DNA from 3 places in the Pseudarthrobacter sp. 01T43 genome. Region 3 is predicted to be linked to each of the others. Evidence: riboswitches for the same ligand, from Rfam matches in the RefSeq annotation. Region 3 holds a riboswitch; each other region holds the start of a gene.
What was found. Region 3 has a riboswitch for S-adenosylmethionine ahead of AC1DIM_RS08000 (aminotransferase class V-fold PLP-dependent enzyme). Riboswitches for the same ligand answer to the same signal wherever they lie in the genome.
Positions count from the first base shown of each region.

Region 1 (10,457 bases), on a different contig from region 3:
TGAGGCCCAGAATGCCGATCTGCTTCCAGACCAGCTCGCGGCCGTCGGGGAACTTTCGGTTTCCGTTGACGGCGGCGCGGCCCAGGCGGTGTTCGAAGGGGGCGAGGTCCTCCACTTCGACACACCAGCCCATCCAGCCGCCGCCGGCTTCGGAGCGGGCCCGGACAGCCTGCCCAAAGGGAGCCTTGTCCGAGGCGGGGTGGTTCAGGACCTCCACAACTTCCAGGTACTTGTGGCCGGCGAGGGGAATGATCATGTTTCGGGTTCCGAAACGGGGATGCACTCCACCCTTCACGGCTTCAACGCCGAGGGCAGACGAAATACGTTCGGTGGTGGCAGCGAGGCCATCTTGTTCACAGGCGTAAGAGACGTGATCCATGCGCATGCCATCATCTTGGCACTTTGTGATGCCCCTCTCAGCTAAGGGTTGCCTTACCCGGTTTTTGTTTCGTTGCCGGAGGTGAATCGTGCCCATCGAGGCCGAAAACGCCCTTGCCGACCACCTTCGTCATAATCCTGTTCCCAGTCAGGAAGCCTTCCTAGACTGAACGCACATGTGCAGTGCCACACCTCGTCGTCAAAGGAGTTCTGAATGTCGAACGGATGGTCTTTCGAAACCCGCCAGATCCACGCTGGACAGGAGCCGGATAGCGCCACCGGCGCCCGCGCACTGCCGATCTACCAGACGACGTCGTTCGTCTTCCCCAGCGCGGAAAGCGCCGCCAACCGGTTCGCCCTCGCAGAACTCGCGCCGATCTATACCCGCATTGGCAACCCCACGCAGGACGCCGTGGAACAGCGCATTGCCAGCCTGGAGGGCGGGCTCGGGGCCCTGCTGCTGAGTTCAGGACAGGCAGCTGAAACCTTTGCCATCCTGAACATCGCCGAAGCCGGTGACCATGTGGTGGCCAGCCCGAGCCTCTACGGAGGCACCTACAACCTGCTGGCGCACACGCTGAAGAAGTTCGGTATCTCCGTCACGTTTGTGGCGGACCCGGACAACCTGGACCAGTGGCGGGACGCCGTCCAGCCCAACACCAAGCTCTTCTTCGGCGAGGTCGTCTCCAACCCGCGCCAGGACGTCCTGGACATCGAAGGCGTCTCGCAGGCCGCGCACGCCGCCGGGGTGCCGCTGATCGTGGACAACACGCTGTCCACGCCCTACCTGATCCGCCCGCTCGAATGGGGCGCGGACATTGTGGTCCACTCCGCCACCAAGTACCTGGGCGGCCACGGCTCGGCCATCGCCGGCGTGATCGTGGACTCGGGCAATTTCGACTTCGGCAAGGACCCTGAGCGGTTCCCCGGCTTCAATACCCCGGACCCCACGTACAACGGCCTGGTCTACGCCCGGGATCTTGGCAAGGACGGAGCCCTCGGCGCCAACCTCTCCTACATTCTGAAGGCCCGCGTCCAGCTGCTTCGCGATCTTGGCTCCGCAGTGTCCCCGTTCAACGCCTTCCTGATTGCCCAGGGGCTGGAGACACTGAGCCTCAGAGTGGAACGGCACGTGGCGAACGCCGTCGAAGTGGCGCGGTGGCTTGAAGCGCGGGACGACGTCGAATCGGTCGCCTATGCGGGCCTGCCGTCCAGCCCGTGGTACCAGCGGGGACTCAAATACGGACCCAAGGGCACCGGCGCGGTAGTCGGATTCAACCTTGCCGGCGGCGCCGAGGCAGGCAAGCGCTTCGTGGACGCCCTGGAGCTCCATTCCCACGTGGCCAACATCGGGGACGTCCGGTCACTGGTCATCCACCCGGCCTCCACCACGCACAGCCAGCTCTCGGCCGAGCAGCAGGCCATCGCCGGCGTGACGCCGGGGCTGGTCCGTCTTTCCGTGGGTATCGAGCACATCGATGACATCATCGCCGACCTCGAAGCCGGCTTCCGGGCAGCTAAAAGCGCGGAACAGGCCACCGGGGCAGGACAGGACACAGCGGATAGCCAGCAGTAAGCCACCTCGCGAGTCAATTCCGTGAAGTCATAACCGGTCACACGCTTAGCCATAAGCCGGGGCTGTTTCGTACACTCGAACCAGGTCATGAGTGCCAGCGACAGCCCCGGCTTGCTGGCCGGCAACCCTCTTCCGTGGTGGGGTGCCCCGGGTGAGGACCTGGCCGGCCGGTCAAATGACGGCGGCAAGCGCGTAGAAGAGGTCCTTTCCATGACGATCACCATCTCCCGAACGGCAGCCCCCGGAAACGGCGTGGTCCGCTATGCCACCATCGGGGGCCTGGAACTCGAAGCCGGCGGCTACCTGCCGGACGTCACGTTGGCGTATGAAACGTGGGGAACCCTGAACGCGGACGGCTCCAACGCTGTCCTGATTGAACATGCCCTCACCGGCAGCACACACGTGACGCGCGGCGACAGCGACGAGCCCGGCTGGTGGGAGCAGCTGGCCGGACCCGGCGCGCCGGTGGACACGGAGCGCTTCTTTGTGGTTTCCATCAACATTGTGGGCGGCTGCTACGGCTCCACCGGACCGTCGTCGGAAGCTCCGGACGGAAAGCCGTGGGGGTCCCGGTTTCCATTGGTAACCCTGCGCGACACAACGGCGGCCGAGGCGCGGCTGGCGGACCAGCTGGGCATCCGCAGCTGGTTTGCCGTGCTGGGCGGCTCCATGGGAGGGGCGCGGGCCCTGGAGTGGGCGGTCACTTTTCCGGAGCGGGTGCAGCGCTGCGCAGTCATTTCCGTGGGGGCCGCGAGCACGGCCGAACAAATCGCCTTCGCGCAGGCCCAGACCCTCGCCATCCGGCAAGACGCCAACTTCAACGACGGCGACTATTACGGCGGACCGCTGCCCGAGGACGGCCTCGCCCTGGCCAGGCGCATCGCGCACATCACCTACCGCTCCGCGGCGGAATTCGACGGCCGGTTCGGACGTTCAGCGCAGGTCCCCGAATCGCCGTTCAAGGCCGCGGCGCTGGGGGAGCGCGGCCGCTACCAGGTGGAAAGCTACTTGGACCACCAGGGCAAAAAGCTGGTCAGCCGGTTCGACGCCAACAGTTACATCGCGATCACCGATGCCTTGATGAGCCACGATGTCACGCGGGGCCGGGGATCCCTTGACGAGGCCCTTGGACGCGCCACCGCCAAGTTCTTTGTGGCCGCCGTGGACAGCGACCGGCTCTACTTCCCGTCCCAGTCCCGCGAGCTCGCTGCCGCGCTGCCGGGGGACGTTGGCGTGCACGTCATCGAGGCCCCGATCGGCCACGACGGTTTCCTGACCGAGATCGGGCAGCTCGGCAGCCAACTGCGGAGCGCATTCCTGGTCTAGCGCCGATACGTGTGTTGGCCAGGGTGTTCTTGGTCTGCATGTAATGTTCGGGGTGGTCTGGTTCCGGGTGTGACTGTTCAGCCGTTCATGATGTCCGCGCGGCGCTTCATGTACTCCTCCATGGCCAGCTCGCCATTGCTGTACTGCTGGTCCAGTTCGGCGAGCTTACGTGCGCGGTAGCCCTGCGGGGCCGACGGCGGCGGCGGAGTCCCGGGGGCAGCCGGAGCCTTTGGGGCTTCCGGGGGCTGTCCTGGCTGGCCATACTGGGGCTGCCCATGTTGCTGTGGCTGTCCATAATCCTGGGACTGGCCGTACGGCGGGAACTGCTGGCCGGGGAACTGCTGATTCGCAGGGGGGATCGGCTGCATGGGCGGAAGAGGCTCGCCCGGCGGGAGGGGCTGTGGGCTCATGATCTCGCGGTAGCCGCCACTCATGTAATCCTGCTGCGTGTAGCCGTCCCGGGGCTGCCGGCTCTGCGGCCCGGGAAACTGACCGGGATACTGGCCCGGGTAGCCTCCGGAGAAGCCCTGCCCCTGGTTCCGTTTGTTGACAGACTTCCGGTACATCCGCATCGCCATCGGTACAACAAACGACAGGATGATGATCCAGAAAAACAAGCTGTTCACGGTGTAGTGCCTCTCCTATGTGTCCTTCCAGCTTAAGCCCCGGGGTGCCTCAGTCCCCGAACCCACCCAGGCGGCCCGAATCCCGGGAAGGCGCCGTAAACATGTCCTGCGGTGTCAACGGCGCGTCCACCAGTTGCCCTGGCAGCGGGGCCGGATCCGACGAGCCGAACAACTCATGCGGGCGTTGGTGCCCGGGGCTAGTGGCGGACCTCGGTGGTGCCCAGCGGACCTTCACCGGAACCCAAGGGAACCCCCGGGCCGAAGACAGGCCCCGGCGTCGGGCGCTTTGCCGTAATCCCGTCGCCGGAGGAGCGGTTACGCAGCCGCCGGACCACCCATGGAACGAAGTATTCGCGGGCCCACACGAGGTCTCCGCTGCGGGCTTCGCGCCAGGTCCGCGGCGGTAAAGGCTTCGGCGTACTGGGTTCGAGCGTGTGGCTGACGTTGAGCGAATCGAGCACCATGGCCGCGATGGTGTGGTGGCCCAGTGGCGAAAAGTGGAGTCGGTCCACGTCCCACATCTGTGGGTCGTTGAGCTGTTTCAGGGACCACATGTCCGCGATGACGGCGTCGTGGCGGGCGGCTACGGTGCGCAGGTTCTCGTTGTAGATGGCCACTTTGCTGCGGATCCGGCCAAGGACCGAGGAACCCGTGTCCGGGCCGTTGAACAGCACCACCGTGGCGCCGCCCATCGAAAGGATCTGGACCACCGAGTCGAGTTTTTCAGCGAGGGCATCCGGGTCACCGCCGGGCCTGATCAGGTCGTTGCCGCCGGCGGAAAGAGTGACCAGGTCCGGCTTGAGGGCCAGGCATGCTGCGAGCTGCTGGTCCACGATCTGCTGCAGGAGCCGCCCGCGGACAGCCAGGTTGGCATAGGCGAAATCATCCTGGCCGCGGCCCAGTTCCTCTGCCACCCGGTCCGCCCAGCCGCGGAACCCGCCGGGGCTTGAAGGTTCCGGGTCTCCGATGCCCTCGGTAAAGGAGTCGCCCATGGCTACGTAACGGCTCCAAGGGTGGGCTTGTGTTGCCGTGGGATGGTTCTGCATGGCTCTTGCGTCAGTCACGGTCCTATCCTGCCCTTTCGTTCTCAAGCTACGCGACCGTAGGTAGTTACCGCTGGGTAACTGTAAGAATGGAAACCATGACTGACGCCGAAGTATTTCCTGCCCCTGTTGTTATGTGGTCCCGGCCCGAGGAGCAGCGCTCCGGCCGGCCGCTGCTGGTGCTGCTTCATGGCTACGGGGCCAATGAACAGGACCTCCTGAGCCTGGCGGACATGCTGCCCGACGAATTTGTTGTTGCCTCGCTCAGGGCGCCGCTGCCCACCGGGCCGGGATTCATGTGGTTCCCGCTGACGGACACCATCGACTACTCCCTGGATGCCGTGAAGCAGGCGGCTGAGTACGTGCAGGACTGGATCGACTCAGTCAAAGCCGGCCACCCGTCCGTGACGCTGCTCGGCTTTTCCATGGGAATGGCCATGGCAACCACGCTGCTCCGGTACCGGCCCGCGGACTATGCCGCCGTCGTCGGGCTTTCAGGATTCGTTGTCAACGCCAGCGGCGATCCCGCGTTCAAGGACGGCGAACTGGACGGCTCCGTGCCGCTGTTCTGGGGCCGCGACCAGCAGGACCCGGTGATCACCGCGGACAAGATCGAGTACACCATGGGCTGGGTCAGGGGTCACGTGAAGCTCACCAAGGTGCTTTATACGGGGATGTGGCACGGCATCAACCAGCAGGAAGTCGGCCATGTCTCCGAGTTCCTGACGCACGAAGTGCTGAACAACTAAGGAACGTACGACGGCGGCCGGCGGCTTGGTGCCGCAGGTCGCGTTGTCATCGCGCAGGGGTCAGCCGCCCCGCCCGCGCGTCGGGTGTCGCGTTCTTCAGGCTTCCGGGGCAACGACCCTGACGGTCTGCCCGTTCACTGTGACGGTGTCGCCATTGTGCAGCTGGCGGCCGCGCCGTTCATCGATTTCGCCGTTGACCTTAACGAGGCCGCTCTTGATGAGCTCGGCAGCTTCCACACCGTCTTCCACGAGGCTGGCGAGCTTCAGGAGCTGGCCAAGCCGGATCATGCTGTCACGGATAGGGATCTCTTCGATGTCCTGGTTGCTCATAAAGCAATGATGCCTGACGTAAGGTGAATTCAATGACCCACACCCCACGGCTGCCGCTGCTCGCGGGCCTTCCACTGGCAGTCGGCGCAGGGCTGGCCATTCCTGTCCAGGGCCGCATCAACGGTGCCCTTGGGGTCCGGCTTAACGACGGCATCGCCGCAGCGGTAGTGAGCTTCAGTACGGGTCTGATCCTGATTGCGGCCATCGCGCTGCTGCTGCCCCGGGGCCGGGCAGGGCTGGCCCGCATTGTCCCTGTCCTCCGGGAACGCAGCTTTCCCCGGTATTACGTCCTCGCCGGCGGCGTGGGCGCCTTCTTCGTCTTTGCCCAGTCCAGCACTGTGGGCCTGCTGGGCGTTGCCCTGTTCACCGTGGCCACCGTCACCGGGCAGACCCTCAGTGGACTCCTCGTGGACCGGCTCGGTATCGGCCCGGGCGGCAAGCGCGGCATCACGGGAGTCCGCATCGTCGGGAGCGTGCTGACCATCATTGCCGTGGCATGGGCAGTGTCCCCGCGCTTTGGCAACGCCGCCGATGTCGGCTTGCTGCTGCTGCCATTGATTCTTCCACTGGCAGCGGGATTCCTGATGAGCTTCCAGCAAGCCATGAACGGGACCGCAACCCTCCACTACGGCACGCCCATCGCGGCGACGCTGGTGAACTTCGTCGCCGGCGGCATCCTCCTGTGGGTGGTGTGGGGCATAAAAGTTGCTGTCGCGGGTGCGGGCAATCCGCTGCCGGGGGAGTGGTGGTATTACCTCGGCGGGCCCATGGGCTGTATCTTCATTGGGCTGGCCGCCGTGCTGGTCCGCGGCCTGGGCGTCCTGGTCACGGGTCTGGGCATGATTGCCGGCCAGTTGGTGGGCTCCCTGATCCTTGACGTCGTGGTCCCCGCACCCGGCTCCGTGGTGGCGCTGCCCACCGTGCTGGGCACCATCCTGACACTCGCCGCGATCCTGGTGGCCACGCTTCCCTGGCCCCGCGGCGCATTCCGCCGGTAGCGCGCCGCCCCACGGCCCTGCGGCCGGTAGGCTAGGACACGCAGTCCTCTGCGCCTTGTTCTGCACCCTGCTTCCTTCGTCTGCCCCCCGCCACCAGCGGGATCGCACAACCGTGCGTCCGGGCCAAAATAACCGCGGACCGCACCCAGCGGCCCTGTAGAAATTGGAGTTCCACCATGGCACCAAAGTCCGTTCTCGACCAGGTCATCTCCCTCTCCAAGCGGAGGGGTTTCGTGTTCCAGGCCGGTGAGATCTACGGCGGTTCGCGTTCCGCGTGGGATTACGGGCCCTTGGGTGCCGAGCTGAAGGAAAACATCAAGCGCCAGTGGTGGCAGTCCATGGTCCGCGGCCGCGAAGACGTGGTTGGCCTGGACTCCTCCGTCATCCTGCCCCGCCAGGTGTGGGAAGCGTCCGGCCACGTGGAGGTCTTCTCCGATCCGCTGGTGGAGTGCCTCTCCTGCCACAAGCGCTACCGTGCTGACCACCTCGAGGAAGAGTACGAGGAAAAGAAGGGCCGTCCCGCCGAGAACGGCCTGAAGGACATTGCCTGCGCCAACTGCGGCACCCGTGGTGAATGGACCGAGCCGCAGGAATTCTCCGGCCTCCTGAAGACCTACCTGGGCCCGGTGGCGAGCGAGGAAGGCCTGCACTACCTGCGCCCCGAAACGGCCCAGGGCATCTTTGTGAACTTCAGCAACGTGCTGACCACCTCCCGCAAGAAGCCGCCGTTCGGCATCGGCCAGATCGGCAAGTCCTTCCGGAACGAGATCACACCTGGCAACTTCATCTTCCGCACCCGGGAGTTCGAGCAGATGGAAATGGAATTCTTCGTCGAGCCCGGCACGGACGAAGAGTGGCACCAGTACTGGATGAAGGAGCGCATGTCCTGGTACACCGGGCTGGGCATCCGCGAGGAGAACCTGCGCTTCTTCGAGCACCCGCTGGAGAAGCTTAGCCACTACTCCAAGGGCACCACGGACATCGAATACCGCTTCGGCTTCCAGGGCTCGGAATGGGGCGAGCTGGAAGGCATCGCCAACCGCACCGACTTTGACCTCACCACGCACTCCAAGGCATCCGGCCAGGACCTGAGCTACTTCAACCAGGCCACCAACGAGCGCTACACACCGTACGTGATCGAGCCGGCCGCGGGCCTGACCCGGTCCTTCATGGCGTTCCTCGTGGACGCTTACACGGAAGACGAAGCACCCAACGCCAAGGGCGGCGTCGACGTCCGCACGGTCCTGAAGCTGGACCCGCGGCTGGCGCCGGTCAAGGCAGCAGTGCTGCCGCTGAGCCGCAACGAGGACCTCTCACCGAAAGCCAAGGACCTGGGCGCGCAGCTGCGCAAGAACTGGAACATCGACTTCGACGACGCCGGCGCGATCGGCCGCCGCTACCGCCGCCAGGATGAGATCGGCACGCCGTTCTGCATCACCGTGGACTTCGACACCCTCGACGACCAGGCCGTGACCATCCGTGAACGGGACACCATGAGCCAGGAACGCGTCTCACTGGACAAGGTTGAAGGCTACCTGGCCGCCCGCCTGATCGGCGCCTGAGCATGGCCATCGAATACCGCGAATGGCGCGAGGGAGACGACCTGGCGCTGCTCGAAATCTGGGGCGGCCCGGAGACCGAACAGGCACGGCAGTTCCGCGGTGCCCTCACCGTTTCCTCGGCCGGGACGGACGGCACCCCGTGGCGCCGCTGCATCGTGGCCGAGGACGTGATCGACGGCGTCGGTATCCCGGTAGGGGCCGGTGTGGTCTACGAGGCGTCCCTGCACCCGGAGCGGCTGTGGGCCTATATCGAAGTGGCGCGGGACCACCGGCGCGCAGGCATCGGTGCCACGCTCCTGACCATGCTGCGCCGCGAAGTTGAGCAGGCGCCGTCGGGCGTTTTCAAGTTGCGCGCCAAGGTTCAGCCCGGAAGCCCCGGGGCCGCGTTCGCCGGGGAATACGGGCTGAGGCCCATCCAGCGCTCCCGGCTGGTCGTGGTGGAGCCCGGGGCCCTGAAGCTGCCGGTCTTCCCCGCGAAGAACGAAGCGGGCGGCCTGGCGAACGACGAAAACGCCGGCTCCGACGTCGTGATGGACCTCGCCACAGGTTCGGTGGAGCTGACCGACGTCGTAGGCCGCTACTACACGGCCATCCACGGCTGGGATTCGCCGGGGGTGCTGTCGGTGGGGCAGGTGCAGAAGCTGTTCCTGGACGACCTCACCGGCGCCCATGGTGCGATTGTGCTGCGCGCGAAGCCGGAGTCCGCTTTCGGCGCCGGTGTTGCCCCCAGCAAAAAGGGACGCATCCGGGCTTTTGCCGTGAGCTACGCGGAGCCGGCCCAGGACCCCGCGGCTCCCGCCCAGGGAACCCAGCCGACGGACGTCTTTGTGGGCCACGAACCCGCACTGGACCCCGAAGACGCCGCCGCCGCGGTCCGCGACCTGCTCGCGCTCCTCGCGTACCAGCACCCGGTCATGCTGGAACTGGACGATTCGATGGCTGCGCTGCGAGCCGCCGTCGAGCCCTTGCTGGAAAGCGGCAGAGCGCACCAGCAGGGGACGGACACACTAGTCGTTTCTGACTGACCCCAACCTACCCAAGTAGGTCGCAGCAGATGTCGTTTTGAGCTCTCAAACCGACATCTGCTGCTACCCAGTTGGGGGAAATTTTCGGCGCTTGGGCGGCCACGGGATGAAGCCGCTGGTTGTCTCAAGGTATTCCTGATAGCCGGGCCGGCCGGACATTGCCTTCTCGGCGAGGGGCTTGCCGGTCTTGGCCGTAAGCGTCCAAACCATCAGGGCCGGCGACAGTGCAGTGAGGATGCCCGGCCAGGAATCTGCGGCCACAAGGAAGAGGCCCGTCCAGACCGCAGCATCACCGAAATAGTTCGGGTGCCGGGTGTACCGCCACAAACCAGTGTTCAGTACCGTCCCGCGGCGCGCCGGATCCTTCTTGAACCGGGCCAATTGCCAGTCGCCAACCGTCTCGAACACAAACCCCGTCACCCATAGCATGATGCCCAGGACAGCAACCCAGCCCACGGCGCCGGTGGCGAACATTCCGACCTGGAGCGTCAGGGACACAAAGAACATCACCAGCCCCTGCGGCAGGTAGACGCGGCGCAGGGCATGGACGTTCCGGGAGCCCGGTGCTGCCTTCAACAATTCCTTGTAGCGCGGGTCCTCATGCCCGTCCCGCGCCCGCCAGCCAATATGGACTCCGAGCCGCAGGCCCCAGGCAGCCGTCAGCAGGACAAGCAGCAGGCGCCGCGTGTCGTCCCCCTGCCCGGCGGCAAGGAACCAGGAGACCACCGCCACCGCAACGAACCCCGGGCCCCAGGCGACGTCCATCACCGAATGCCGGCGCTGCCGGACGGCCACCACAAAGGTCACCGCCAGGACCACCACCACGGCCAGCGCCGTCCATGGC
Region 1 covers NZ_JBFTPV010000008.1:166,121-176,577, reverse strand. The annotation lists gene AC1DIM_RS10405 (VOC family protein) at 1-385, opposite strand, end outside; gene AC1DIM_RS10400 (bifunctional o-acetylhomoserine/o-acetylserine sulfhydrylase) at 593-1,954, shown strand; SAM riboswitch class IV at 2,038-2,151, shown strand; gene metX (homoserine O-acetyltransferase MetX) at 2,165-3,280, shown strand; gene AC1DIM_RS10390 (hypothetical protein) at 3,358-3,906, opposite strand; gene AC1DIM_RS10385 (SGNH/GDSL hydrolase family protein) at 4,104-4,952, opposite strand; gene AC1DIM_RS10380 (alpha/beta hydrolase) at 5,048-5,698, shown strand; gene AC1DIM_RS10375 (RNA-binding S4 domain-containing protein) at 5,795-6,028, opposite strand; gene AC1DIM_RS10370 (DMT family transporter) at 6,061-7,026, shown strand; gene AC1DIM_RS10365 (glycine--tRNA ligase) at 7,203-8,588, shown strand; gene AC1DIM_RS10360 (GNAT family N-acetyltransferase) at 8,591-9,613, shown strand; gene AC1DIM_RS10355 (DUF1295 domain-containing protein) at 9,677-10,457, opposite strand, start outside.
Region 1: it holds a riboswitch for S-adenosylmethionine, as region 3 does, so the genes downstream of both, metX (homoserine O-acetyltransferase MetX) here and AC1DIM_RS08000 (aminotransferase class V-fold PLP-dependent enzyme) in region 3, are expected to answer to the same signal.

Region 2 (10,457 bases), on a different contig from region 3:
GCGTTCTGGCTGCCGATGGCCACGATGAGCGCGAGTCCGGTGCCGAAGCCCAATGCTGCGGGGCCCAGCAATCCTGTGAAGTCCATATGTTTCAACGTACGGCCCCGCCTACAATTACTCCAGCTAAACATTCTTACTTATCTTAAGGAAAGCTAATGAAGGCATTCCAGCTGGAGCAGCTCCGAACCTTCGCCACAGTGGTGGAAGAGGGCACCCTGGAAGCGGCCGCCCGCAGCCTGTACGTCACGCCGTCGGCCATTTCGCAGCGGGTAAAGGCGATGGAGGATGCGGCCGGTCAGATCCTGTTGCAGCGCACCAGCCCGGTCCGGCCGACCACCGCCGGCGAGGCAGTCCTGCGGTTCGCCCTGCAGGTCAGGCAGCTGGAGTGGGACGCGCGCCAGGAGCTGGGCGGTGGCCATAGCGCACCGAGCGCACCCATCCCGCTGGTGGTGAACGCCGACTCACTCTCCACCTGGTTCCTGCCGGCGCTGGCAGGCCTGCCGGCGGACCTCGGCGCCTGTTTTGAACTGCGGCGGGAGGATGAGCAGCATTCCACCCGGCAGTTGCGCACCGGCGCTGTGATGGCTGCCGTGACAGCCACGCCGGAGCCGGTTCCGGGCTGCAGTGTGGAGCCGCTGGGTTCACTGCGGTACCGGGCGGTGGCCAGCCCGGGTTATGTGCGGCACTGGTGGCCGGACGGCCCGGAACTGCTGGCGGGCAGCCAGTCACCGGTGGTGGACTTCGACCGCAAGGACGATTTGCAGGCAGGATTCTTCCGCACGCTGACGGGCACAGAGCTGGCGGCACCACGGCACTATGTGCCGTCGTCGGCCGAATTTGCACAGGCCATCCGGCTGGGACTGGGCTGGGGGCTCCTGCCTGAGCAGCAGTGCCTGGCCGACCTCAGAAGCGGGGACCTCGTGGAACTGGCACCAGGAAACCCGGTTGATGTGTCCCTGTACTGGCAGCGCTGGAAGATCGAATCCCCGGCGCTCAACCAGCTGACCGCGGCGGTGCGGCAGGCGGCGGCCAGCCAGCTCCGCCCCGCCGTCAGACCTGCTTCAGTGCCTGTTCGAGGTCGCCGATGAGGTCGTCCACGTCTTCGAGCCCAACAGACAGGCGCACCACGCCGTCGCTGAGCCCGATCGCCGCGCGTCCTTCCGGCCCCATGGCCCGATGGGTGGTGGTGGCCGGATGGGTGATGAGGGACTTCGCATCGCCCAGGTTGTTGGAGATGTCGATGATCCGCAGCGCATCCAGGAGCGCAAAGGCGGCCTCCTTGGCGGAGCGGCCGCCGCTCGCTGCAAGTTCCAGCGTGAGGACCGTGCCGCCGGCCTTCATCTGCTTGGCGGCGAGTTCGTACTGCGGATGTGACGGAAGCAGCGGGTACTTGACCCAGCTGACGGCCGGTTGCTGCTCGAGCCATTCAGCGAGCCGCAGCGCCGATGCGGACGAGTGGTTCACGCGCAGGGCCATGGTCTCGAGGCCCTTCGTGAGGACCCAGGCGTTGAAGGAGGACAGCGCCGGTCCGGTGTGGCGCATGAGCTGCTTGACCGGGCCGTCGATGAATTCCTTGGTGCCCAGGATGGCTCCGCCCATCACCCTGCCCTGGCCGTCGATGTGCTTGGTGCCCGAGTACACAATCACGTCCGCGCCGAACTGCCCGCAGCGCTGCAGCAGGGGAGTGGCAAAAACATTGTCCACGACCACCGTGGCGCCCGCTGAGTGCGCCAGTTCGCTGACCGCGGCGATGTCCACAATTTCCTGCATCGGGTTGGACGGCGATTCGAAAAACACGGCGGTGGTGGGCTCTGACAGGGCTCCGCGCCACTGGTCCAGGTCCGGGCCGTCCACAAATACCGTCTCTACGCCCCAGCGGGGAAGGATTTCGTTCAGGATCACAAAGCAGGAGCCGAACAGTGAACGTGCGGCAACCACCCGGTCACCGGCACCCAGCAGGGCACCCACGGCGGTGAAAACCGCTGACATGCCCGACGCCGTCGCGAAGCACGCCTCGGTGCCTTCGAGCAGTCGAAGGCGTTCCTGGAAGGTGGCCACCGTCGGGTTGCCGTAGCGGGAGTAAACAAACCGTACGTCCTCGCCGGTGAATGCGCGCTCCGCGGCGGCAGCCGACTCGTAGACGAAGCCCGAGTTCAGGAAGATGGGCTCCGTGGTTTCCTGGAACTGCGTGCGGTCGAGGCCGCCGCGGACGGCCTGGGTGTCGGGGCTCCAGCCGGCAGCTTCTTCGTTGAATGTCACTTATTTGCTTCCAAGGTTGGTGGGCAGGCCGCGGTTCTTCCAACCGTTGACCGTCCGCTCGCCGTACCGGTCCGGCTCCCCTTCGAAGCCTTCCAGGACGTTGTAGGAAGTAAAGCCGGCCTGGGTCGCTGCAGTGGCGGCGGCGATGGAGCGCTGGCCTGAGCGGCAGATGAAAACCAGTTCGGTGTCGCTGTCCTCCGGGGCCTGCACTGTGAGGTGGGTGATGAAATCCGGGTTCGGAATGCCGCCCGGGAACGTCCAGGGAATGAACAGGGGATCGTTGTCCGTAGCCTTAGTGTCCGGGATGCCGATGTGCGCCCATTCGCCTTCGGTGCGGACATCCACCAGGATGGCGCCCTGCTCCAGCTTGGTCCAGGCTTCCTGCGGCGTGAGGTCTCCGGCGTAGCTCATGCGTGGCCCTCGCCGTCGAACTCGAGGTCGCCCGTGGATTCGAGATCTTCCACGGCGGTGGCGACGGCGGCATCCGCGCTGGCGATGGCCGCCGGCAGGATGAGCGCCTGGGCAACGATCACGGCGGTGCCGTTGAACGTGGCGGCCGGGCTGCCGTGCAGGACATAGCCCTCGGCCAGTGCGGCGGAAATCCGCTCACAGAAAGTGCGGTCGTCCGGCCCGGTGATAAGCCGGTACGCCAGTTTTTCTTCAGGGACAGGTGCGTCAGACACGACGGATCTCCTTCTTTCACGCTTGCAGCTCGAATGGGTCGATATGCCGAGTATTCACCTGAGGCACCCCGCCGCGATAGGAGGGTTGCCGACCGGCCAGTCAGGGCTTGGCGCCGGTTCTCATTACTCCCCAAAAACGTAACACCCGCCCCGCCCCGCCGCACGGCCGCCGTCGTCATGTTCCGTAACCAACCCGTGCTTCCGCGGGCAGCAACCGGACAGGACAATCGGACCATGGTGGTAGACCGGGGGACGCGGCTGACCGGGACGTGGCGGCGCCTCGTCACCGTGGTGCTGTGTGCTGCGTTCATGATGGTGGCCCTCACGAGTTGCCGGAACCTCGCCGCACCGCCGCCGTGCATGCCGCCCGCGTTCACGGTGACGCCGTCGGAAGCAAAACCCGGCGCCGAAGTCACTGTCAGCGCCTCCGACACCGTCTGCACTGCCCGCTACGGTCAGAATGCGCAGGTATATGTGGAACTGCTGGATGCGTACGGCACCTCCGTGCTGGAAGAACTTGCCCCCATGAACGACGACGGCGGTTTCACTTTGGTGTTCACCGTCCCGGCGGGCATGTCCCCGGGGAAAGCCGCCGTCACCGCGTACCCGTACAACGTGGACTGGTGCGATGACACCGGAGTCAACAACCGGGCGGATGCGGGACCGCGGACCCTGACGCAGGTTTCCTGCGCCCAGCGCCTGGTGCCGCTGGTGATCCTGGCCGGCTGACCCGGACGGCCGCGCAGGTGGGTGGCCGGGATGGGGCTGCCAGGACCGATAGAGTTTTCGCGGGGGCACGGCCGCCATCACTGAGAAGCCGTCCTGGGGGAGGGTCCACACCAGCATGCCAGTAGCCACCGGAGTACGTCGCGTCCTGCCAGGGGTCAGAGGCGGGCTCCTCAGCCCGCTTCCGGCAGCCCTCCTTGCGGCCCTGCTTCTCCTGTTTGCGGTCCTGCCTGCGGGTGCCGGCCATGCGGCCGAGCCTGAGCCCCAGCAGGGCAAGCCCCTGCTGGGGGCGGTCCTGGAGTGGGACGAGGACTCGGCCCAGGGTTTTGCCGAACGGCTCGGGGCTGCACCGGCGCTGTTGGGCCACGAAATCTCGCTGCCCGTCCGGCCCGGTGAGGAACGGGACATCCGCGAGTACCTGGGCCAGGCCGCCGGCCAAGGTTCCCACACCATGCTCACCGTGCGGCCCACCGTGGCACTGGACCAGGTGGACTCGGCGGCGGCCAAAGCCTTCGCGGCCAAGGTGGGGGAACTGGCTGCTTCCTTCAAAGGCACCATCCTGATCCGCTTCGCCCCGGACATGAACTCCAGCTGGGTGGACTGGGGACAGCAGCCGGACGCCTACAAGGCAGCGTTCCGGAACGTTGCCGCAGAGTTTAAAACCACGGACGACGCCGGCACCGTGATGGTGTGGCAGCCCTACCTTGGGCGGGACTACCCGTTCGGGCGGCAGCGGAACTCTCCGGCCGCAGGGACGGCGGGCTTCGCACTGCTGGACACCAACGGCGATGGGCGCTGGGACAGGTCAGATGCCGCCTACGCGCCGTACTATCCAGGCGATGATGTTGTGGAATGGGTGGGGCTGACGGCCTATCACGACGACACCGGCGGCAACTCCGCCGTCAATACCGTCCCGGCTGATGGCGAGTTGCCCGCGATGCTGACCCAGTCAGGCAACGAGGATTTCTACGCCGCCTACGCCGCCGGGCGAAACAAACCGATGCTCCTCCAGACGGCCGCTTACTACAGCACCGCCGCGGGGGGCGCCGCGGAAACTGAGATCAAGTCGCCCTGGTGGGACCAAACCCTGGCCGCCGCCACGTCCGCGGAGTTCTCGCGGATCGCCGCCGTCGTCTGGGACGAACGGACCAGCACCCGGGATACCGGGGTCGTCAGCATTGACTGGCGGCTGACCGGCAATGACACCATTGCCCGGGCTGCCGGTAAGAGACTGGCTGAAGCCGGCCTCACCACCGGGCCGGTGACGGCCGTCAGCGGGGGCCAGCAGGCCACGCACGCCAACTCCCTGTCCGGGGCGGCGGCCTGGAGCGTAGCCGCGGCCATGATCATTCTGCTGGTTGCACTGTGGCAACTGCCGCGGCGCGTCGGGGCGGTGGCCGGCTGGGGCTATGGCCTGCCTTCCAAACGGGATTCCCGCGTGGACCTCCTGCGCGGGCTGGCCATTGTTTTTGTGGTGGTCAACCACCTGGGCATGTCATCGCTGTTTCAGCTGCTTACCCAGGAAGCCGTGGGGTTCGTATCCGGCGCGGAACTGTTCGTGCTGTTTTCCGGACTGGTGGTGGGAATGGTCTACGGCCCCAGGGTCAAGGACGATTTCGGCAAGGTGGTGGATCTGACGTCCCGCAGGGCGGGCAAGCTGTACGGGACAGCCCTGGCCGTCCTGGTGGGAGTCTTCCTGCTCTCGCTGCTGCCGTTCTTCCAGACCGATGCGCTGACCACATACGTGGACCAGGGTACCGGGGGTGCCGGGCATAACGCCGTCGGCCGTACCTACGACCTGTACGCCGGGATGGAAACCCTCCTGCAGTTCCCGGTCCCCGCCCAGGTCCTGCCCGCCATCATCCTCCTGCAGTTCGGGCCCTGGCAGTTCAACGTGATGGGCCTCTACGTGGTGCTGCTGCTCGCCAGCCCGCTGATCCTCGCGGCGCTTAACCGTGGCAAGGCGCTGTGGGTGCTGGCCGCGACGCTGGGTCTCTACGCGGTGGGCGCGGCCACCCGGTTCAGGCTGCTGCCGTCCCAGTTCGAGGACTCCTTCCCGCTGCTGGTGTGGCAGGTGCTCTTTGTCCTCGGCCTGGTGGCAGGCTTCCACCGGCACCGGATCCTTGCCTGGCTGTCGGCGCATCACTGGGTGGTGGCCGCATGCACGGTGCTGACGGCCGTTTTTGCGTTACTGTCCTGGTGCAACCCCTATCTGGCCAACGGGTACGACGTTCGCCTGGCCGTCATCCCGGACGCGGCCTACCGGGTCATGTACGACACCTTTTTTGCCCGCACCTACCTGGATCCCGGGCGCCTGCTCAACGTCCTGGTCCTGGTGGTGGCCGCCTACGCGTTCCTGACCGCCTACTGGAAGCCGGTGGAACGCGCCGTGGGTTGGTTCCTGATCCCGCTGGGGCAGGCCACGCTGTACGTCTTCATCCTGCACGTGGTGCTCATCGCCGTGATCGCCAACATCCCGGTCCTGCGGCAGGGAGACATCATGATCAACACTGCCGCCTACGCGGCGGTTCTGGGCCTGTTGTGGCTGATGGTGAAAAAGCGGGTCCTGTTCGGGATCATCCCCACCTGACCTTACCTGACCTGACCTGACGTGACCTGACCTGACCTGACCTGACCTGACGTGACCTGACCTGACCCGATCCGCTCACGGGTCCGCGTCAGGCCTTGAGGATCAGGGCCTCGCCCTGGCCGCCGCCGCCGCACAGCGCCACCACGCCGGTGCCCCCGCCACGGCGTTTTAGCGCCAGCGCCTGGTGCAGCACCAGGCGCGCCCCGGAGGCGCCCACCGGATGCCCCAAGGCGATGGCGCCGCCGTCGGCGTTGATCTCTGCGGCGTCGATTTCCAGGTCCTTGGCGGACTGCAGCACCACCGAGGCGAAGGCTTCGTTGACCTCGATGAGGTCCAGCTCCCCCACGGTCAGCCCCTCCAGTTTCAGGGCACGCTCAATGGCGCGTGACGGCTGGGAGTGCAGGGAACCGTCAGGTCCGGCGGTCTGGCCGTGGCTGCCGATCTCCGCGATCCAACTGAGTCCGGCCGCCTCCGCGGCGGCCTTGCTGGCCACCACCAGGGCGGCCGCGCCATCGGAGAGCGGCGAGGAGGACCCCGCGGTGATGGTGGCTGAGTCCGCCGTGGAGAAGGCGGGCTTCAGCGCGGCAAGGGCCTCCGGCGTCGTACCTGCCCGGATCCCCTCGTCAGCATCAATCACGACGGCGGGGCCACGGCGTTGCGGCACCTCCACCGGAGCGATCTCTTCTGCCAGGATGCCGGCCGCCCGGGCGGCTTCCGCCCGCTGGTGGGAGCGGGCGGCGACAGCGTCCTGGTCCTGCCGGCTGATGCCCAGGCGTGCGTTCCCGGCGTCAGTGGCGGAACCCATCAGCTCACCGGAGCGTGGATCCTGCAGGCCGTCGAAATTCAACGAATCCAGCAGCGCCGCGTCGCCGATTGCAACGCCGGCGCGGAGCCTGGGCAGCAGGTGCGGGGCGTTCGTCATCGATTCCTGGCCCGCGGCCACGATGAAGTCGGCCTCACCGGCGCGGATCATCCGGGCGGCGTCGATCACGGCGGTCAGTCCGGACAGGCACAGTTTGTTGATGGTCACGGTGGGCACGTCCCAGCCGATTCCGGCAGCGAGGCTGGCCTGCCGCGCGGGTCCCTGGCCGGCGCCGGCCTGGATGACCTGGCCCACGATCACGGCCTGGATCTGTTCCGGGGCCACTCCGGTCCGGGCCAGGGCGTTGCGGATGGCGTGGGCGCCGAGTTCGCTGGAGGACAGGCCGGAAAGGCCGCCGCGGAACCTGCCGAACGGCGTGCGTGCACCGCCCAGGATGACGGGGATGCGGGCATCATTGCTCATAGTTTGGGCCTCATGGCTGGTCGAAGTCGATCCGCCGGACGCGGCAATTCGGAGTAAGCGGTAATTCGACGGACTCGGTTATTCGAAGGACGCGCGGCGGCGGTCAGTGGGCCTGGTGTTCCAAACGTCCGGTTTGTTGACCCGGAACCGGCGCCCGGTGAGCGCCCGTGGGGTCAACCGGATGTAGTAGTCCTTCGGTCCGGGCTGCCAGGGCTCCAGTTGAAGGGCGTCCACGGCGTCCTTTTCAGCCTGGTCTTCGATCAACTCCGTGTCTCCGCGCGCCACCACGCTCCAGGCTTCCTCGGTGCCGGGATCGTACCCATCGATTTCAAGCGCCGCGGGCCGTTCCGATTCCGCGCCCCACAGCTTAGTGCCGCCGGCGGTGCGGAAGACGATGCTCCTGCGCTGCAGGATGTAGTTGACCGGGAAGATTTCCGGATGGCCGTCCACAACAAGGGCCAGACGCCCCACGATGTCGGCGGCGAGCATTTCCCAGCATTCGTCAAAGGTCAGTTTGATGATCGGATCCGTGTGCGAGTTCATGGACCAAACCTTACGGATGATCCTGCCGTTTCAACAGGTCTTGGACGAGGGCATCGAGGATCGGCAGCTGGCCCTTGACGAGCTTGGTGCGCGCATCGGCCTCGGTGACCCACCGGGCATCGTCGATTTCAGGGAAGTCCTGGATGGTCCCGGAACCCTTGGGCCATTCCAGGGGAAACGTGTTGCTGACAATTTGCCCCGGCTGGAAGTCAGCGGAGGCGGTGAACACGCTGATGCGCTTCCCGGACGGCTGGCGGAATTCGCCGAGCAGGACGTAATCAGCAGCAGGCGGCGGGGTGCCGATCTCCTCGGTGAACTCGCGCCGCGCGGCCGCCAGGGGGTCCTCGTCAGCCTGGTACTCGCCCTTGGGAAGCGACCAGGAGTGGGACTTTTTGCCGGCCCAGAACGGCCCGCCCATGTGCCCAATCCAGAGTTCCAGCCCTCCTGCCACGCCGTGCCGGTAGAGCAGGATGCCCGCGCTGCGCACCGTCACGTGGCCTACTGGATTCCTGCGTACAGTGCGTTGAGTTCGGTGGTCAGTTGCTTCTGCAGGGCCGGCGTGCCGATTTCCTTGCCGTCGATGTGGTTCACTGGCGCCAGCAGCCGGATGCTGGAAATCAGCCACACGGCGTCAGCGTCCAGGAGGTCCTGCGGCTCCAACGGACCGTATCCCAGTTCCCAACCGGCCGCTTTCGCGGCGCTGAAAAGCGCATTCTGGGACGTTCCGGGAAGGATTCCGGTATCCAACTGGGGCGTGATGAGCCGGCGGACGGTGCGAATGCCGCCGGCGCCGTCGTCGGATGTTTCCACGTGTGCCAGCAGGACTGTGGACGTGGGGCCCTCCAGGACCCGCCCGTCGGCGGAAAGGAAAATGACGTCGTCGGCGCCCTGTTTGTGCGCGTGCCGCAGGGCAGCCATGTTCACCGCGTAGGACAGCGTCTTGGCACCAAGCAGCAGCCAGGGCGCGCGGTCTGCAACGTCGCTGTCGTAGCCTCGGTCCAGGAGGATGACGTCGATGCCGGCCTCGCGCTGGCGGCGGCCGAGCGCACCCACGGGGGACACCTGTACCCAGCACGTGGGAGAGTCCGCGCCTTCCGGCCCGCGGGTGGCCACCAGTTTCACCACCAGCTCATCCTCGGCTGCGGCAGGTGCCGGGTGCTGGGAGCGGTGTTCGGCTACGCCGGTGGCGATGGCCGCACGCCATTGCTCCTGCGCCGGAATGACCAGGTCGAGGGTTTCGGCCGACCCGCCCAGCCGGTCCAGGTGGGCCTGCAGCTTCCGGACGTTCCCGCCGACGGCGAGCATGGATTCGAACACCCCGTCTCCGCGTGTGGCACCCTGGTCCGTAGCCATCAGCTGGGGCTGTGAGGCGTCGGCCAGGCGGCCCTCCGGGTAGGCGGGGTCAAGGAAAACGAGCACCACGGGCGCAGGAGAGGTCATGGCTCCAGCTTAGTCGGGCCTGGCGCGGCTAAGCTTTGGTCATTGCCCGGCCGGAATCCGTCCGCCGGTGCGCACACCCCGGGGGTATTTCCAGTGTTGTGGCCGATTTCGCTTGCCGGTACCGCGCCGACGTGGCTTGTTGTGCTGTTGAGCATTGCCGATCTGGTGATCAGGGTCCTGGCCGTGGGCATTATTCCCGGCAACAGGCGCCCCACCACTGCCATGGCCTGGTTGTTGGGGATCTTCTTCATCCCGTTCCTCGGCCTGGCTCTCTTCCTGCTTTTCGGGAACTTCAGGCTCTCCAGCCGGCGCCGGAAGCAGCAGGAGATCGTCAACACCAGGGTGCGGTCCGGCATCTCGGCGCTGGCCGACGTCGAAAGCGACTATCCGGGCCCGGACTGGGTCAAGTCCGCCGGGGAATTGAACCGTCGGCTGGGGTCCCTGCCGATGGTGGACGGCAACTCAGTGGACCTCATCCCCGGCTATCCGGACTCTATCCTGGCCATGACCGAGGCGGTACGCGGGGCGAAGAGATTCGTCAACGCCGAGTTCTACATCATGAGCACGGACCATGTCACCGACGACCTGCTGACGGCGATGGAAGAGGCAGCGGAGCGCGGCGTGGAAGTACGCGTCCTGTTCGACCACATCGGTACGCTCAGGGTCAAGGGGTACAAAAACCTCCTCAACCGCCTCAAAGCCGGCAAAATTCAGTGGCGTCGCATGCTGCCGCTGCTGCCTACCCAGGGCCAGTGGCGCCGTCCGGACCTCAGAAACCACCGCAAGATCATGGTGGTGGACGGTGAAATCGCCTTCACCGGTTCGCAGAACCTGATTGAGCCTTCCTACAACAACCCGAAGCACCGCAAAGCGGGCCGCGAATGGGTGGAACTCATGGCACGCCTGCGCGGGCCGATCGTCACCACACTGA
Region 2 covers NZ_JBFTPV010000014.1:11,581-22,037, reverse strand. The annotation lists gene AC1DIM_RS13410 (LysE/ArgO family amino acid transporter) at 1-86, opposite strand, end outside; gene AC1DIM_RS13405 (LysR family transcriptional regulator ArgP) at 156-1,088, shown strand; gene AC1DIM_RS13400 (O-succinylhomoserine sulfhydrylase) at 1,051-2,259, opposite strand; gene AC1DIM_RS13395 (rhodanese-like domain-containing protein) at 2,260-2,670, opposite strand; gene AC1DIM_RS13390 (DUF1737 domain-containing protein) at 2,667-2,942, opposite strand; SAM riboswitch class IV at 2,956-3,070, opposite strand; gene AC1DIM_RS13385 (hypothetical protein) at 3,177-3,671, shown strand; gene opgC (OpgC domain-containing protein) at 3,787-6,258, shown strand; gene AC1DIM_RS13375 (acetyl-CoA C-acyltransferase) at 6,347-7,543, opposite strand; gene AC1DIM_RS13370 (pyridoxamine 5'-phosphate oxidase family protein) at 7,622-8,086, opposite strand; gene AC1DIM_RS13365 (NUDIX hydrolase) at 8,097-8,579, opposite strand; gene AC1DIM_RS13360 (aminodeoxychorismate lyase) at 8,585-9,526, opposite strand; gene cls (cardiolipin synthase) at 9,620-10,457, shown strand, end outside.
Region 2: it holds a riboswitch for S-adenosylmethionine, as region 3 does, so the genes downstream of both, AC1DIM_RS13390 (DUF1737 domain-containing protein) here and AC1DIM_RS08000 (aminotransferase class V-fold PLP-dependent enzyme) in region 3, are expected to answer to the same signal.

Region 3 (10,457 bases):
GGCTGGTTCCAGTGGCTCAAGATCGACACCCCCGAGTAAAACCCCAAACCCACTCTCATTAGATGCGGGTTTTTCGCGAACCCTCTCGCACTCCTGCAGACGCCGCCTCCCAGATTCGCGATATATCTTGACCTTCGCCGTGCCCCGATATACCGTGAGGGAATCAATCACGATATATCGCGGCCTTGGAGGATACATGTCAGAGAACAGCTGGACCGTCACCGGCCCGCAGGTCATCGACCTGGACGACGTAAAGTCACTGAAGCTCGGCATGGTCCGCGGGAGGTTCGACATCGTCGCCCACGCGGACTCCGTAGTCCGACTGGAGATCAACGACGTCCAGGGCGATCCTGTTGCCGTCTCGCTGACGGACGGCAGGCTTGAGGTCCGCCATCAGCTCCACGGCCCGCAAGGCTGGTTCAAGAACCTGATGGGCACGGTAAACCAGAACAGCAACAATTCCGCGGTGATCAGCATCGGGGTGCCCGCCGGGGTCGAGGTGGAGGCCGGCACCGTCAGCGGCGATGGCCTGGTGTCCGGCATCAGCGGGCACACCCGCCTCAACACCGTGTCGGGCTCTGTGATGGCGGACGGGACGTCCGGTCAGTTGCACGTCAACACTGTCAGCGGCGAGGTCATCGCACGGAACCACGACGGCGTCCTCACCGCCAAGAGTGTCTCCGGCGAGGTTACGGCTTCCGGCCGGTTCACAAGCATCAGGGCCAATACCGTCAGCGGTGACATGAGCTTCGACCTGCTCAGCTTCACGAACGATTTCGGTGCCAACTCCGTTTCGGGGGATGTCACCATTCGGTTGCCGCACGACGTCGGCGTGGACATCGTGGCGAAATCCGCCAGCGGTGTGGTGGTGATCGATGATCGTCAGTACTCCCAGCCCGGCGGCAAGGTGGAAACCATCGCAGGACCGGACCGCAAACTGATGCTGGTCCGCACCAACTCAGTGTCCGGCAGGACGTCCATCTTCCACGGACAGCCAGCCCGGAACGACGTTGCGCAAGATCCGGAGGCGGGGCACTAATGCCCCCGGTCTTCGCCCACGGTGCGCTGCGGCTGTACCTCCTGGCACTGCTGGAATCCGGGCCCAAGCACGGCTATGAACTGATCAAGGCCCTCAGTGAGCGGTTCGGCGGCACATACTCCCCCAGCGCCGGGACCATCTACCCGCGCCTGGGCAAGCTCGAGGAGGAAGGCCTGGTTGCCACCGAAACAGCAGGCCGCCGCACCAACTACCGGATCACTGCGGCGGGGCTCGCAGAACTAAACAAGCGCCGGGACGAACTCGCCGGCGTCGAAAATGACATTTCCGCCTCGGTCCGGCGGCTGGCGGACAACCTGCGCGCGGACATCCGCGCCAACATGCGCGGACTGCGTGCCGATTTGGCCGCCACGGCCGAGGCTGCCCGCTCCACCGCCCGCGCCGCCGACTTCAGGAAAGCCGGCAGCCGCCAGACGTCCGAAGGGATCCGCGAACTCAAGGAAGCCGAAATGCTGCTCCAGGCGTTCCGGGACGATCTCCGGGTGGAACTTCGCCTTCAGGCCAGTCGGCAGGCGCTCAGTCCCGTCACCCTGGAAACAGTCAGGACGGTACTCGATCAGGCGCGCATCGCCATCCGTAACTCGCTGCCAGGCTAAACCGCACGTCGCCATTATTGACGGGAAGCGTTTCGCGTTTCGCGGCGTGTCCCATGGTGTGGGAGACTTGAGGGCAGCTCTTTTGAGTACCAACATTTAAGGAGGCCAGCTATGAGCAAGCGTGCACGTAAACGTCGTGACCGTAAGCGTGGCGGCGCGAACCACGGGAAGCGCCCCAACACCTAAGCCAATGCTTGGAGTAACGGTTTAAGCGAAGGACCCCGGTAGCCACCTGGCTTCCGGGGTCCTTCGTCTTTGCGGCTGCTCACTCGTTACAGGCCGCCGCCGCACTGTCTGCCGGGGTCAGGCACCCACGGGACGGATGGCGTGGATGCGGTCCAGGATGGCGTTCTTCAGGTTGTCGGGCGCAGCCTCGGTGCAGGAGCGCTTGACCATGTTGCGGATGACGCACTCCAGGTCATACTGCTCGGTGCATTCAGGACAGTCATCAAGATGGTTCTTGATTTCGGTGATGTCCTCGCGGGTCAAGGCTCCGTCGAGGTACTCGTAGATGCGTTGCATCCGCGTGTCATCGCAGTCGCCCAATCCTTGGCAGTCGCTCATTTCCTGTTCTCCTGTTGTGTACTCGCGGCCGTGTCCTGTGATTCGACGGCGCCTTTGAATCCTCGATCGGCGGCATAGTCCGCCAGCAGGTCCCGCAACATTTTCCGGCCGCGGTGAAGCCGGGACATCACGGTGCCGATCGGCGTGTTCATGATGTCCGAAATTTCCTTGTAGGCGAAGCCTTCGACGTCGGCAAAGTACACCGCCAGGCGGAACTCCTCGGGGATCGACTGCAACGCCCGCTTGACGTCAGAGTCCGGCAGGTGGTCAAGAGCCTCGGCCTCAGCCGACCGCAGGCCACGGGAGGTGTGCGACTCCGCCCTGGCCAGCTGCCAGTCCTCGATAGTGTCCGAGTTGGACTGCAACGGCTCGCGCTGCCGTTTCCTGTACAGGTTGATGTACGTATTGGTCAGGATCCGGTACAGCCACGCCTTGAGGTTGGTGCCAGGCTTGTACTGGTGGAACGCGGAAAACGCCTTGGTGTAGGCCTCCTGTACCAGGTCTTCCGCGTCAGCGGGGTTCCTGGCCATGCGCATGGCGGCCGAATAGAGCTGATCCACATACTGCATGGCGTCACGCTCGAAGCGGATGCGGCGTTCCTCGGTTGACTCGGTGGCGACGTCCACGGGCTGCTCCGTCGAACCGGATTCGGCTGCTGCGGGCCCGGCCGTCTGCGGCGCTGCCGCCTCAGGTACGGGTGCCGCCGCTTCGGGTACGGCCGTCCCAGGCCCATCCACAGGCGTCTCCACGCCCGCCGCGGGGGAACCGGGCTGGGCGTCGCCGCTGGTTTTGGCGCCGCGTTGCGGGGCCCCATACATGGCCTCAACGGCCGGATCCACGGTACTCATTGCGCCCAAGTCTACTGTGACGGCCTTGGCGCGCGGCGTGCCGTACTCCGGAGGATCTGATTCCAGAGCCTGAAGCGTGAGTGGACCGGATGTCTCCAGCCCGTCTGTCAGCAACCTCAAGGGCCACTCCGTTCTCTTCCAAGCCGACTTGAGATGGGCCAGTGCGCCCGGCAAAGTATTTGGCCAGCTAGACCTACTGCCGCCGGTGTTCGACGGACCTGCAATTCACAACCTCCGGTGGCGGGCAAATATTCCTCAAAAGTGCAAGACTAGAACGGACTCCGCCGCATTCGACGCGGTTCGTTCAGCCAGGAGGAAATTCATGTCCTTTGTCCGTACCCTCGCCCGGCCTATGCTGGCCTCCAGTTTCGTTTTCGCAGGACTGGACAAGCTGAAGAACGCCGATGACACCGCGCAGCAGCTCTCTCCGCTCCTGCAGAAGGCCGCCGCGTCGCTGCCGTTCCAGGCCGACGAGAAGATGCTGGCCCGCGTGATCGGCGGAACCCAGGTGGGTGCCGGCGTGCTGTTTGGCCTGGGCAAGTTCAGCCGACTCTCGGCCACGGTACTGACAGTCATTTCGCTCCTGAACACCTTTGTGGAGTGGCGCAGTGCCGATATCAGCACCAAGGAAGGCCGCCAAGCCCGCCGAAACCAGCTGTTGAAAAACGCTTCCCTCAGCGGCGGCGCCCTGCTGGCCTCGGTGGATACCGCCGGCAAGCCCGGCCTCGCCTGGCGTGCCGAGCACATTGCTGCCGACGCCCGGAAGACTGCTGCGGGGGCCCGGAAGACCACCGGCAAAAAGCTCCATGAGGCAGACAAGGCTGTGCGCCGCGCCGTGCACGCGACGGGGGCATAAGGCCGAATGACAGGCTCCACCCCGCCAGCATCCCCCGATTCCGACAACCTCATCCCGAACTGGCCTGCCCCGTTTGCCGCCCGTCCCATCAACGCCACGGTTACGGTGCCGGGTTCGAAATCGCTGACCAACAGGTTCCTGGTGCTGGCCGCGCTGGCTGACGGCCCGTCCCGCCTGCGCGCACCCCTGCATTCCCGCGACTCAGCCCTGATGATCGAGGCCCTCCGCCAGCTGGGAGCCACCGTCACGGAGGTGCCCGGGGACGGCGCGTTTGGGCCCGACCTTGAGGTCACGCCGCTCAGCCAGGATGCTGCGTCGGCACGCACGCACATCGATTGCGGCTTGGCCGGAACGGTGATGCGTTTTGTGCCGCCGCTGGCGGCGCTGCGGAGGGGTGCCAGCGTTTTCGACGGCGACCCCCACGCCCGGAAGCGCCCCATGGGCGCCATCATCGAGGCGCTGCAAGCGCTCGGCGTGGCCCTGACAACGGACGACGGCGGCGCCCCCTCCGCACTGCCGTTCACTGTTGAAGGCACCGGCGAAGTCCGCGGCGGCCACCTGGTCATTGATGCAAGCGGGTCATCGCAGTTCGTTTCGGCCCTCCTGCTGGTGGGTGCACGGTTCACCGAGGGACTCCATCTGGAGCACGCGGGCAATCCGGTGCCCAGCCTGGACCACATCAACATGACAGTGGCCGTGCTTCGCGGCGCCGGGGTGTCCGTGGACGATTCCAGGCCAAACCACTGGGTGGTGGAACCGGGTCCCATCCGTGCCCTTGACCAGCGCATCGAACAGGACCTCTCCAACGCCGGCCCCTTCCTGGCCGCGGCCCTGGCCTCCGGCGGGACAGTAAGGATCCCGGACTGGCCCGCCGAAACCACCCAGGTGGGTGACCAGTGGCGGACCATCCTCGCAGACATGGGCGCAGACGTCAGCCTGGCTGACGGCGTCCTGACCGTCACCGGCGGAGCCGAGATCAAGGGCGCGGAATTTGACGAGACCAGCGAGCTCGCCCCCACCGTGGCGGCTCTGTGCGCACTGGCCAGTAGCCCGTCGCGGCTGACCGGCATCGCCCACCTGCGCGGCCATGAAACTGACCGGCTGGCAGCGCTGGTCACCGAAATCAACCGCCTCGGCGGTGACGCGGAGGAGACCACCGACGGCCTGGTGATCCGCCCGGCCACGTTGCACGCTGGCGTCGTCCACAGCTACGCAGACCACCGAATGGCCACCGCGGGGGCCATCCTGGGCCTGGCAGTGCCGGGCATTGAAGTGCAGGACATCGGCACCACCGCCAAGACCATGCCGGAGTTCCCGCAGATGTGGGCGGACATGGTGGCCCAGGGCGCAGTCCCCGCCAACGGGACGGAAGGTTCCAGCGGTGGCCCGCAGCACTGATTCGTGGGACGAGTCCGACGTCCGGATCCGCCCCAGCAAAAAAGGCTCACGGCCCCGCACCAAGGACCGTCCCAGCCACGATGACGCCGTCACGGGCCGCATCATCACGGTGGACCGCGGCCGCTACACCGCCGTGGTGGGCGAGGACTCGGGCGACGAGCGGATCATCATCGCCGCGCGCGCCCGTGAACTGCGCCGCTCCCCCGTGGTGGCCGGCGATTTTGTGTCCCTCGTCGGAGACGTCTCCGGGGAACCCGACACCCTGGCGCGCCTGGTCCGGATCCAGGACCGCCGCACCCTGCTGCGCCGCAGCGCCGATGACACGGATCCCATCGAGCGCGCGGTGGTGGCCAACGCCGACCAGCTGGTGGTGGTGGTGGCCGCCGCCAACCCGGAGCCGCGCACCGGATTCATCGACCGCGCCCTGGTGGCGGCGTACGACGCCGGCATTGAGCCGCTGCTGCTGGTCACCAAGGCGGACGTCAAGGATCCGGCGGAACTGTTGTCCAATTACGAGCATCTGGACTTCCCGGTCATCATCAGCCGGACAGCCGATTCCGCCGCCTCGGGCATCGATGCGCGCTCCGATGACGGCCTGTCGGCCCGTCTGGACAGTGACGCTGTTTCCCAGCTCCGGGCCTACCTGGACGGCAAAGTCACCGTGATGCTGGGGCATTCCGGCGTGGGCAAGTCCACCATGGTCAACGCACTCACCGGCGCCGAACGGGCTACCGGCGGCGTGAACGCGGTGACGGGCCGCGGCCGCCACACCTCGTCGTCGGCCCTTGCCTTGAAACTGGCAGGCGCACCGGCCGGGAGCTGGATCATCGACACCCCGGGCATCCGCTCGTTCGGTTTGGCCCACGTGGACGCGGACCGGATCCTGCGGTCCTTCCCGGACCTGGAGCCGGGCACGGACGCCTGCGAGCGGGGCTGCAAACACAACTCCGCCGCCGTCAACTGCGGGCTGGACTCGTGGGTGGCCGAGGGGCATGCCGGCCCGACCGGCCCCGCCCGGCTTGCCTCACTGCGGCGGCTGCTCGGCACCGACCCGCGGCTGGAAGGCCAGGAAACCAAGGAACTGGGCAGCATCAGCTAGCGCCTGGGCGCCGAGGTCCCCAACCCGGCGGCCCTTAGACGGTAGTTTGTAACCATGATCCAACCCGCTTCGAGCTACAACGATGACCTCCGCCTGGCCCATGTGCTGGCTGATTCCGTGGATGACCAGACCATGAGCCGCTTCAAGGCCCTGGACCTGCACGTCGAGACCAAGCCCGACCTGACGCCGGTCACGGATGCGGACAAGTCGGCCGAAGAGGCCATCCGCGGCCAGCTGTCGCGCTCGCGTCCCCGGGACGCGGTCCTCGGCGAGGAATTCGGCAGCTCCGGCCACGGCTCCCGGCGCTGGATCATTGATCCGATCGACGGCACCAAGAACTTTGTCCGCGGCGTACCCGTGTGGGCCACCCTGATTGCCCTCGTGGACGAGGGCGAACCCGTGGTGGGCGTGGTCAGTGCACCCGCGCTGGGTAAACGCTGGTGGGCGGCGAAGGGTGCCGGCGCCTACATGGGCAAGTCCCTCGCGGCAGCAACGAGGCTGCGGGTCTCGAATGTGTCCAACCTCGCCGATGCGTCCCTGTCCTATTCCAGCCTGGGCGGCTGGAAGGAACGCGGCAACCTGGATGAGTTCCTGGGCCTCACCGAGGACGTTTGGCGCACCCGGGCGTACGGTGATTTCTGGTCCTACTGCATGGTGGCTGAAGGCTCCGTCGACATTGCCTGCGAGCCCGAGCTGAACCTCTACGACATGGCTGCCCTGGTTCCCATCGTGGTGGAAGCCGGCGGCCGTTTTACGTCGTTGGAAGGCCAGGACGGGCCCTTCGGTGGCAATGCGCTGGCCACCAACTCCATCCTGCACTCCGAGGTACTCAAGCGGCTGAACCCGGATCTGGACGACCTGCTTTAGGCCTCATGCTCCGAATATTTGACGGCGGGCGCCTCCACTGAAGGGCGCCCGCCGTCGTTTCTTCGACAAAACTCCTGTTTCCTCAAGCAGTCGTAATAAACGCCTTAACATTCCATGGGGCTTTTCCGTTGCCGCGGAGATGTCCTACGCTCTTTAACAGGTCACGAGTGCCAGCGCTAAACCCCGGTTTGCTGGCCGGCAACCCTCCATTCGCGGTGGGGTGCCCCGGGTGACGACCAGGCCGGTCCTCAATGGGCACGGCAAGCGCGGATTCCCGGCACCGGGAGTCCTTTTAAAGTGAGGTCTCCGTGACAACTGCCACCGTCTCCCCCGCCGTCCCCAACACCGCCGCCGCAGCTCTTTCCGGCGAACTTGCCGCCATCGCCGGACGCCCTCTGTCCGCCGTCACCGGCGCAGAAATCCAGGCTCCGCTGATCCAGGGCGGCCATATCCGCTACGCCAACCTCGACTACGGCGCCTCGGCCCCCGCCCTCTCCGTGGTCTCGGCCTACCTCAACGAGATCCTGCCGTTCTACGCCAGCGTCCACCGCGGCGCCGGCTACGCGTCACAGATCAGCACCTCCGTGTATGAGAACGCCAGGAACATCGTGCGGGACTTCGTGGGCGGCCGGCCGGATGACTCCGTGATCTTCACCCGCAACACCACCGATTCGCTGAACCTGCTGGCGGGTTGCCTGCCGCACACGGAGGGCCAGCCCTCCGGCGACGTCCTCTACCTTGACATCGAGCACCACGCCAACCTCCTGCCGTGGCAGGGTGTCCCGCACCGCAGCGTGGTGGCCGCTCCAACCATCACGGGGACCATCGCAGCCCTGCGCGCCGAACTTCAGCAGGGCCACGTCAGCCTGCTCGCTGTCACCGGAGCCTCCAACGTGACCGGCGAAATCCTCCCCATCCGTGCCCTCGCCGCGCTGGCCCACGAACACGGCGCCCGCATCGTGGTGGATGCCGCACAGCTCGCACCGCACCGGCGCATTAACATCAGCTCCGACGACGTCGACTACCTCGCCTTCTCCGGCCACAAGCTCTACGCACCGTTTGGCGCCGGCGTCCTGGTGGGGCGCACGGACTGGCTCGACGCCGGCACTCCGCACCTGGCGGGTGGCGGCGCCGTCCGTGAGGCAAAGCTCGACGCCGTCAGCTGGGCCACCGGCCCGGCCCGCCACGAGGGGGGCTCGCCCAACGTCCTGGGCGCCGCCACGCTGGCCCGCGCCACGCAGGTCATCGCTTCATTGGACCAGGAACGCTGGCACGCCCATGAGGCTGCCATCAGGTCCTATCTCGTGGAAGGGCTGCAGAAGATCGACGGTGTGACGGTCCACCAGATCTTCTCGGACACCGATCCCGGCACCGGCACCATCGGAGTAGTGAACTTCTCCGTGGCCGGTTACGACGCCGGATTGGTCGCCGCGTACCTTTCGGCAGAGCATGGCGTCGGCCTGCGGGACGGTCGCTTCTGCGCTCACCCGCTGCTCAAACGCCTCGGCCTCCCCTCCGGTTCGCTGCGCGCCAGCTTCGGCGTGGGGTCCCGGCTGGAGGACGCCGAACGGCTGCTCACCGGCCTCGAACAGCTGCGCCGCACGGGCCTGGGGTGGGACTACGTAGTGGATTCAGGCCGCTGGGTTCCGGCCAATGACGCCCGCACCTACCCGCATTGGGCACCGAACACGCCCGGCACCGCCGGGGCGGCTCCCTGCCTCGACGACTGAGCTCCTTGGCTAGGCCTGGGCGGTGGCGCCGTCTGTGGGCTTCACGACCCGGGCCGGGTTCCGGATGCCCAACGCTGAGACCGCGCCACCAATGACCAGGAGGATGCCGGTGGCGATCAGCACCCGATGGAATCCGTCCAGGTTGAGCTGCTTCCCGGCGATGAGCCCGACGAAGGCGATGCCAACCAGGCCCGATACACGGGCAACCGCGTTGTTTACTGCCGAGCCAATGCCGGACTGCTGCTCGGAGATCGAGCCCAGGATGGCCGCGGTAAGCGGTGCAACTGTTGCGGAGAGCCCCGCCCCAAAGAGGATGATTCCCGGCAGCAGTTGATTCCAGTAGTTGACGGGTAGTTGTGATGACACCATCAGGAAGTAGCCGAGGCCGGCACCGGCCGGGCCCAGCGCCATGAACCAGCGCGGGCCGTATCGGCCGGCGAGTGAACCGAACCATGACGACAGGAAGATACTCAGCAGGCTGACCGGCAGCAGGGCGACGGCGGCGAGTGTCGCCGAGTATCCGGCCACCTGCTGCAGGAAAAGCACGATGATGAATCCGCCGATGGAGAGCGCGGCATAGATGAACATGGTGGCCATGTTTCCCGCCGCAAAGTTTCTCACGGCGAAGAGACTCAGCGGCATGAGGGGCTGTTTCGCTGTTGCCTGCCGCCAGATGAACGCCGCGAAGCAGACGACTCCCAGGATCAGGGGCACCAGGATGCCCGGGCTTCCCCACCCTTGTGTGGCCTGTTCGATCAGGGCATAGACCGGTCCGGCCAGCCCCAGCACACACAGCACGGCCCCGGGATAATCGATGCCCACCCCTGCCTCGCGGACGTCGGAGGCGCGAAGCACAGCCAGGAGACATAAGGTCACCACAATCGGCACAACATTGATGCCAAACACCCATCTCCAGCCGACAGAATCCACCAGGACGCCGCCCACGAGCGGTCCGGCGATGAAGGCCACGGTGGTACCGGCGGTCCACTGGCCAATGGCCTTGGCCCGGGCGGCGCCGTCAAAGTGCGAGGTGATGAGCGCCAGCGAACTGGGCACGAGCAGAGCCCCGGCGATGCCCTGCAAGGCCCGGGAAATGATCAGCATTTCAGCGCTGGGGGCGAACGCGCACATCAGTGACGTCACCCCGAAACCGATCAGTCCGGTGCGGAGAATGAGGACCCGTCCGAGTACGTCAGAGAGCGAACCCGCAAGCAGGATGAGTGACCCGAGCGTGATCAGGTAGGCGTCCACGACCCATTGCTGGGTTGTCAGGCCGCCGCCCAGGTCACGGGATATGGCAGGTAGCGCCACGTTGATGACGCTGCTGTCCAAGAAGGACACCAAAGAGGCGAGAATCGAGATCCACAGGACGAGTCTCTGTGCACGTGTCGTCGGAGGAAAGCCCACTCCTCCAGTAAACACCGCCCGGGCAACTGCGGGCG
Region 3 covers NZ_JBFTPV010000006.1:40,541-50,997, reverse strand. The annotation lists gene AC1DIM_RS08050 (GDSL-type esterase/lipase family protein) at 1-39, shown strand, start outside; gene AC1DIM_RS08045 (DUF4097 family beta strand repeat-containing protein) at 197-1,039, shown strand; gene AC1DIM_RS08040 (PadR family transcriptional regulator) at 1,039-1,653, shown strand; gene AC1DIM_RS08035 (50S ribosomal protein bL37) at 1,765-1,839, shown strand; gene rsrA (mycothiol system anti-sigma-R factor) at 1,957-2,217, opposite strand; gene AC1DIM_RS08025 (sigma-70 family RNA polymerase sigma factor) at 2,214-3,065, opposite strand; gene AC1DIM_RS08020 (DoxX family protein) at 3,388-3,921, shown strand; gene aroA (3-phosphoshikimate 1-carboxyvinyltransferase) at 3,928-5,319, shown strand; gene rsgA (ribosome small subunit-dependent GTPase A) at 5,303-6,418, shown strand; gene hisN (histidinol-phosphatase) at 6,473-7,285, shown strand; SAM riboswitch class IV at 7,445-7,558, shown strand; gene AC1DIM_RS08000 (aminotransferase class V-fold PLP-dependent enzyme) at 7,594-9,015, shown strand; gene AC1DIM_RS07995 (MFS transporter) at 9,025-10,356, opposite strand.